Regions from separate parts of the Megasphaera sp. An286 genome, predicted to be linked through region 3. Evidence: riboswitches for the same ligand, from Rfam matches in the RefSeq annotation. Region 3 holds a riboswitch; each other region holds the start of a gene.
The links. Region 3 has a riboswitch for S-adenosylmethionine ahead of B5F80_RS04505 (MetQ/NlpA family ABC transporter substrate-binding protein). Riboswitches for the same ligand answer to the same signal wherever they lie in the genome.
Positions count from the first base shown of each region.

Region 1: it holds a riboswitch for S-adenosylmethionine, as region 3 does, so the genes downstream of both, B5F80_RS05925 (MetQ/NlpA family ABC transporter substrate-binding protein) here and B5F80_RS04505 (MetQ/NlpA family ABC transporter substrate-binding protein) in region 3, are expected to answer to the same signal.
Region 2: it holds a riboswitch for S-adenosylmethionine, as region 3 does, so the genes downstream of both, B5F80_RS03625 (methionine ABC transporter ATP-binding protein) here and B5F80_RS04505 (MetQ/NlpA family ABC transporter substrate-binding protein) in region 3, are expected to answer to the same signal.

Region 1 covers NZ_NFIY01000010.1:2,812-5,007, forward strand. Annotated here, with positions in the region: gene B5F80_RS05925 (MetQ/NlpA family ABC transporter substrate-binding protein) at 1-811, opposite strand, end outside; SAM riboswitch class I at 942-1,040, opposite strand; gene rbr (rubrerythrin) at 1,189-1,725, opposite strand; gene B5F80_RS05935 (hypothetical protein) at 1,872-2,196, opposite strand, start outside.
Region 2 covers NZ_NFIY01000005.1:14,883-17,078, forward strand. Annotated here, with positions in the region: gene B5F80_RS03620 (HAMP domain-containing sensor histidine kinase) at 1-382, opposite strand, end outside; SAM riboswitch class I at 786-883, shown strand; gene B5F80_RS03625 (methionine ABC transporter ATP-binding protein) at 979-2,022, shown strand; gene B5F80_RS03630 (methionine ABC transporter permease) at 2,003-2,196, shown strand, end outside.
Region 3 covers NZ_NFIY01000006.1:89,589-91,784, forward strand. Annotated here, with positions in the region: gene B5F80_RS04500 (C-GCAxxG-C-C family protein) at 30-452, opposite strand; SAM riboswitch class I at 619-714, shown strand; gene B5F80_RS04505 (MetQ/NlpA family ABC transporter substrate-binding protein) at 818-1,651, shown strand; gene metF (methylenetetrahydrofolate reductase [NAD(P)H]) at 1,801-2,196, shown strand, end outside.

The sequences.
Region 1 (2,196 bases), on a different contig from region 3:
CCGGGAGAATCGTGCCTTGGAAGTGTTCGTTGATGAATTTTTTAATCGGTTCAGACTGGTAGATAGCCAGGACTTTTTTATACGTTTCGTTATTGGCTTCATCTTCGCGGACGACCATGATGTTAGCGTACGGCGAATCCTTGTCTTCTACGAGGAGGGAATCCTTCTGCGGGTTTAAGCCGGCCGGGATGGCGTAGTTCGTGTTGACGCAGGCCAAGTCCGTATCGTCGAGGGAACGGGGAATCTGGGCGGCGTCGAGCTCGATGAATTCGAGGTGCTTCGGATTGTTTACGACATCCGGTACGGAGGCGTCGACGGAGGTGCCGTTTTTAAGGGTGATGAGGCCGACTTGCTGCAGGAGCAGGAGGGCGCGGCCGCCGTTGGTCGGGTCGTTCGGAATGGTAACCTTAGCGCCGTCGGCGACTTCGCTGATGTTTTTATATTTGTGGGAATATACGGCCATGGGCAGGATAATGGTCTTGCCGATAGAGGTCAGCTTCATGCCCTGGTTTTTGACGACGTTGTCGAGGTAGGGCTGATGCTGCATGGAGTTCATATCCAAATCGCCTTCGGCCAAGGCTTTGTTGGGCTGTACAAAATCGTTGAATTCGACGACCTTGATGGTCAGGCCTTGTTTTTCTGCTTCTTTAGCTACTTGTTCCATGACTTCCGCATGGGGGCCGGCCGTTACGCCGATGGCGATTTCCTTTTTGTCGGCCGAGCCGCTGTCGGAGCTGCCGCAGCCGGCGGCAAATACGCAGGTCGCGGCGATGAGGGCCGCAGCAAGGAGTTTTTTGATAGAAGAGTTCATGAGTTGTTCATCCTTTCTGATACTGAATCAATCACATGGCAAGAGGCAGGATGGCCTGCCATAGGATGGGCCGGCGATGATACGGGTAAAAAGAAAAGCCGTCGACAGATGACGGCTTTGGTTACGTATGTGTTCATCTGTCGGATGTATCCGCTGGACTTGGCACCTATCCCATTTGGGGGTTGCCGCAGCGTCATAGGGCCATTCCCTCGGCTGCTCTTGATGAAATCAATATATGATTGTTGATAAAAATCATACCATCTCTTGTGCCGAATGTCAATGTTTTGGCAGCAGAATTTTTCCGACGACAAAAGACGGAGGCAGGATTCCTGCCTCCGCTTTTGGATGTGTGATGGTGTCTCGTTATATATGGTGGTTTAGTAGTTATCGTTTTTCAATTCAAAGAAAGCTTGCGGATGGGCACAGACCGGGCATACTTCCGGAGCTTCTTCGCCTTCGACGATAAATCCGCAGTTGCGGCATACCCATGTTTTCGTCGCCGGTTTCTTGAAGACCGTGCCGTTTTCGATGTTGGCCAAGAGGGCCAGGTAGCGTTCTTCATGGTGTTTTTCGATTTCCGCTACTTTTTCAAACAGGTAGGCGATGTGTTCGAAGCCTTCTTCTCTGGCTTCTTTTGCGAAGGTCGGATACATTTCCGTCCATTCGTAATGTTCGCCTGCGGCGGCATCTTTCAGCGCGTCGATGTCGTTCGGCATGCCGTCGTTGAGCAGTTTGAACCAGATTTTAGCGTGTTCTTTTTCGTTGTTGGCTGTTTCTTCAAAGAAGGCTTTGATCTGTTCGTAGCCGGCTTTTTTCGCTACGCTTGCATAATAGGTGTATTTATTTCTTGCTTGGGATTCGCCGGCAAATGCTGCCATTAAGTTTTTTTCAGTTTTGCTTCCTTTTAATTCCATATCGATACCTCCATAATTTCATACGTAAACTCGCAGCCTGTGCTGCCTCTTGTCAGGTCTCTTTCCTGACCTCTGAGTACATTATACTCTATTTGCAAAATAAAATCAATGGATAATAATTATTTTTTAATAAAATATGAAAAAAATTATTCTTTCACTGTGTCCGACTCAGAGCGCCGCGGCTCTTTGGCATCGTCAGTGTGTTTCGATTCCGTGTCCTTGCTGCTTTCGCGGGATACGGAACGCTTCGGCTCGGAAACGGCCTGTTCGGCATCTTCGGCCTTAGAGGAAAGCCTGCTTTCGGCTTCCTTTTTTATGGCGTCGATGTCGGCGTGGGACGAGGAGAACGTTTCGAGGGTGTCGTTCAGCGTGTCGGACAAGGTGCTCTGCGTATCTTTCGCCGTGTCGGTCAGGTCGCCGTACTTTTCCTTGAGATGGGTTTCCAGCTCGCTGACTTGGCCGGGATACATC
Region 2 (2,196 bases), on a different contig from region 3:
CCGGGCTGCGCCGGTACGCCTCGCCGATCGTCGCCCAGGGATCAGTATGCTCCGTCGCATACAGGATTTGTCCCTTCTGGGAAATCGCCACCGTAAGGCCCTGATCTTCCAAATGGTCGCTCGTCTGCATGAGCCGGCCCATGCCTCCGGTATACCAGTCGGCGCGGACGCAGAGGCGGCTCAGCTCAAACTGCACCGATAAGGTCGGGCCGTTGCTCTCCGGCCAGAGAAAGGAAATGGCCGCCGCCCTGTTGATGTTGCCGAAATGGAGGCCTAAAAAAATAGCGATGCTGACGACGAGAGTAAAGGCCACGGGAATGGCTATCATAACAAAGTTAGACAACAGCAATCGTTTTCCAATAGGTATATCTCTCAGGTTCATCTGTCCTTCTCCCCGCTTTCCTGCCGCATGACGCGCCTTGCCTTCTATTATACCACGCCGCCGCAGATATCTTGATACGTTCGCATAGTTATACTTATTGCAGTGTATGCGGAAAAGATAAACAAAAATTAAACGAAGGAAAAATTCTTCATAAAACCTCCGTGCCCTTGTCTTTTCTGCAGCAGGTATCCGATTGATGGGCTTAATACATTTAAAATGCAACTATATTTTTTAGAAAAATATTCCGATTTTCCTGTGGATGTTCTGCATTTTTACGAAAATCCCAGGCCGCAGGCCGCGCCCATGTCCTTTGCTTTCGCATATTTTACACGGCGAAATATCTCTTGTATTTGACAACACCCGTCCCTTAGTGATAATATGTTAAGCAACAACCAAATATACAAGTTCATCCAGAGCAGCTGAGGGACTGGCCCCATGACGCTGCGGCAACCCCCGTCAGGGAAGGTGCCAATTCCAACGGAGTATTCCGGCAGATGAAGCGACATACACGAAATACCGAGCCGTCATCTGTTTGACGGCTTTTTTAGTTGTACTGCCACCGGGTTGAACTCGTACTGAATCAAGGAGTTGATATTGTGATAAAACTGGAAAACATTACCAAAACCTACGACGGCAAGGCCCAGGTCCACGCCCTCAAAGGCGTCAACCTGACCATTGAAGACGGCGAAATCTTCGGCATTATCGGCAAGAGCGGCGCCGGCAAATCGACCCTCGTCCGCTGCATCAACATGCTCGAACGGCCGACGAGCGGCAACGTCATCATCGACGAAAAGAACCTGACGAACATGACCGACGCCCAGCTGCGGGCGGAACGCAAGCATATCGGCATGATATTTCAGCATTTCAACCTGCTCTCGTCGCGGACGGTCTTCGACAACATCGCCTTCCCCCTGGAGCTCATCGGCGCATCGAAGGAAGCCATCCAGAAAAAAGTCGCCGACCTTTTGGAATTAGTCGGACTGACGGACCGGCAGTTCAACTACCCGGCCCAGCTGTCGGGCGGCCAGAAGCAGCGCGTCGGCATCGCCCGGGCCCTGGCCAGCGACCCGAACATCCTCCTGTGCGACGAAGCCACGTCGGCCCTGGACCCGCAGACGACGAAATCCATCCTCGAGCTGCTCAAGGACATTAACCAGCGCCTTGGCATTACCATCGTCATCATTACCCACGAAATGGCGGTTATCAAAGAAATCTGCAACCGCGTCGCCGTCATCGAAGGCGGCGTCATCAAGGAAGCAGGCCGCGTCGTCGACGTCTTTACCAATCCCCAGTCCCAGACGATGAAGGACTTCGTCAAATCGGTTATCAACATGGAGCTGCCCGCCGGCATCGCCAAGATGGGCATTACGGATCAGCCTGCGCCGGGCTACGATATGCTCGTCCGCCTGCGCTTCAAGGGAGCCGCTACGAACGAACCTGTCGTCGCATCGGTCGTACAACGCTTCCACACCTACGTCAGCGTCCTCTACGGCAACATCGACTACATTCAGGACGAACCTTTCGGCTATCTCATCGTCGTCATCATGGGTTCTATGGAACAACAGGCAAAAGCATTTGAATATATTAAAGAATTACCTATTGGAAGCGAGGTTTTAGGATATGTCCCAAGAAATCATTAATTTAATGCTCCAAGGCATTCAGGAAACTGTTTTCATGGTCGCCGTCGCGACGATCATCGCCGCTATCATCGGTATTCCCCTCGGCATTACGCTGGTCACGACCAGCCGGGGCCATATTCTGGAAAACCGCTTTATCAATCAGATACTGGGCACCATCGTCAACATCATCCGCTC
Region 3 (2,196 bases):
CGACGCCGTACGAGGTCTTTTCCATGTCTTTATTTTTTAAGCAATCCCTTTTCTTCTATAAAGGCCGCCAGGAGCTCCGCCGTACCGACCATGAGCTCCGGACAGGATACGGGGCCGCCGTTGGCCGGGCTCTTGAGGACGCGGCAGCACGACGCGTGGAACTTACCCATCCACAGCTGATAAAATTCCTTTACGGGAGCGTAGATTTCCGCCTTGGTCTTTTCTTCCGGCGTATTGCGGCCTACGAGAAGGCCCAGGATATGGCAGGCGCCGTTCAGGGCGCCGCAGAGACAGCCCGAGCCGCCGACGCCGCCGCCCATGACCGATACCATGCGGAACACGTCGTCCGACAGGTTGAGGCCGTAATATTCATTGCAGGCCTTTAATACCGTTTCGGAACAGTTATTACCGCCTTGCTGGTATTTTTTTACTACGTCTTGAATCGATTCCATTTCGTATTACCTCCTAATGCAATATCTCGTCCTTTGATTATATCACATTTTTGCCGTTCTGCCCGTTACTTTCGTTCTCGTCATATCAGGCCGGCAGGCTATGCAAATATAGCAATTTGACAAATCTGAGATTCATGATACACTATGTTCAAGACAATTTTACATCCTTTTATCCAGAGCGGCGGAGGGACTGGCCCAATGAAGCCCGGCAACCGATAACGACGGTGCTAATTCCTGCGGATTGATTTCCGAGAGATAAAGACCCTGCGACGATACCTCTTTCTCTTGGGAAAGGGGCTTTTTTCATGGGATAAAAGGCTAAACGGTCTTACGCCATATCATTTTATATTTAGGAGGAATCATTTATGAAGCATTTCAAAAAACTTACCGTCCTGGCCGCTGCGGCTCTCTGCGCGCTGGCCGTATTGGCCGCCGGCTGCGGCAGCGACGCCCCGGCAGGCGGCAAAGAGTCGACGCAGAATAAGGTCCTGACCGTCGGCGCGACGCCCGTTCCCCACGCGGAAATCTTAAACGAAATCAAGCCCCTCTTAGCCAAGGACGGCATCGATTTGAAGATCATCGAATTTACAGATTACGTCAAGCCGAATCTGGCCCTGAACGACAAGGAGCTGGACGCCAACTTCTTCCAGCACGGCCCCTACATGGAAACGTTCAATAAAGAACACGGCACGCAGCTCAAGGCCATCTGCAAGGTCCACATCGAACCGATGGGCATTTACTCCCATAAAGTCGCCAAACTGGACGAATTGGCAAACGGCGCGAAGGTCGCCATCCCCAACGACCCGACCAACGGCGGCCGGGCCTTGCTCATCCTGCAGAAGGCCGGCCTGATTTCCCTGAAGGATAACGGCAGCATCACCTCTACGGTACAGGACATCGTGAAAAACGACAAAAACCTCCAGTTCGTCGAATTGGAAGCCGCCCAGATTCCCCGCTCCATTGACGACGTAGACATCGCCGTCATCAACACGAACTTCGCCATGGAAGCCGGCCTCAATCCGCTGAAGGACGCGATTTTCCTCGAAGATAAAGACTCGCCGTACGCTAACATCTTAGCCATCCACGAAGGCGACGAAAACCGCCCGGAAATCCAGGCTCTCGTCAAAGCCCTCCAGTCTCCGGAAGTGAAGAAATTCATCGAAGACAAATACCAGGGAGCCATTCTGCCCAGCTTCTAATACAACACACATATATATTCATGCAAAAGGGCCTCGTTCCAGGCCCTTTTGTTATACATACGGCCATACTTCATGATATAATATAAACAAAAACACGCGGCTGTACTCGTGCTTACCCCCTGTCAGCTATGCAGCAAGGAGCAATATATATGCGCACAAATGAATTATTTGCCAAAAAAACAGTCTTTTCCTTTGAAGTCTTCCCGCCCAAGCCGGATACGCCCATCGAGACGATTTACGCCGCTTTAGACGAGCTGAGCCAGCTTTATCCCGATTTCATCAGTGTCACCTGCGGCGCCAGCGGAAGCGGCAGCGGCGGCAACCGCACCGTCGAAGTGGCCTCGGCTATCAAGCACACCTACGGCTGCGAAACGGCGGCTCATATGCCCTGTATCTACCTGACCGAAGATGACGCCCTGCGCACGTTGGACGAGCTGAAAAAGGCGGGCATCGAAAATATCCTGGCCCTGCGGGGCGACGAAACGCCGGGCCGCGAACGAGCCCATGTCTTCGAACATGCCAGCGATCTCGTAGCCTTCATCAAG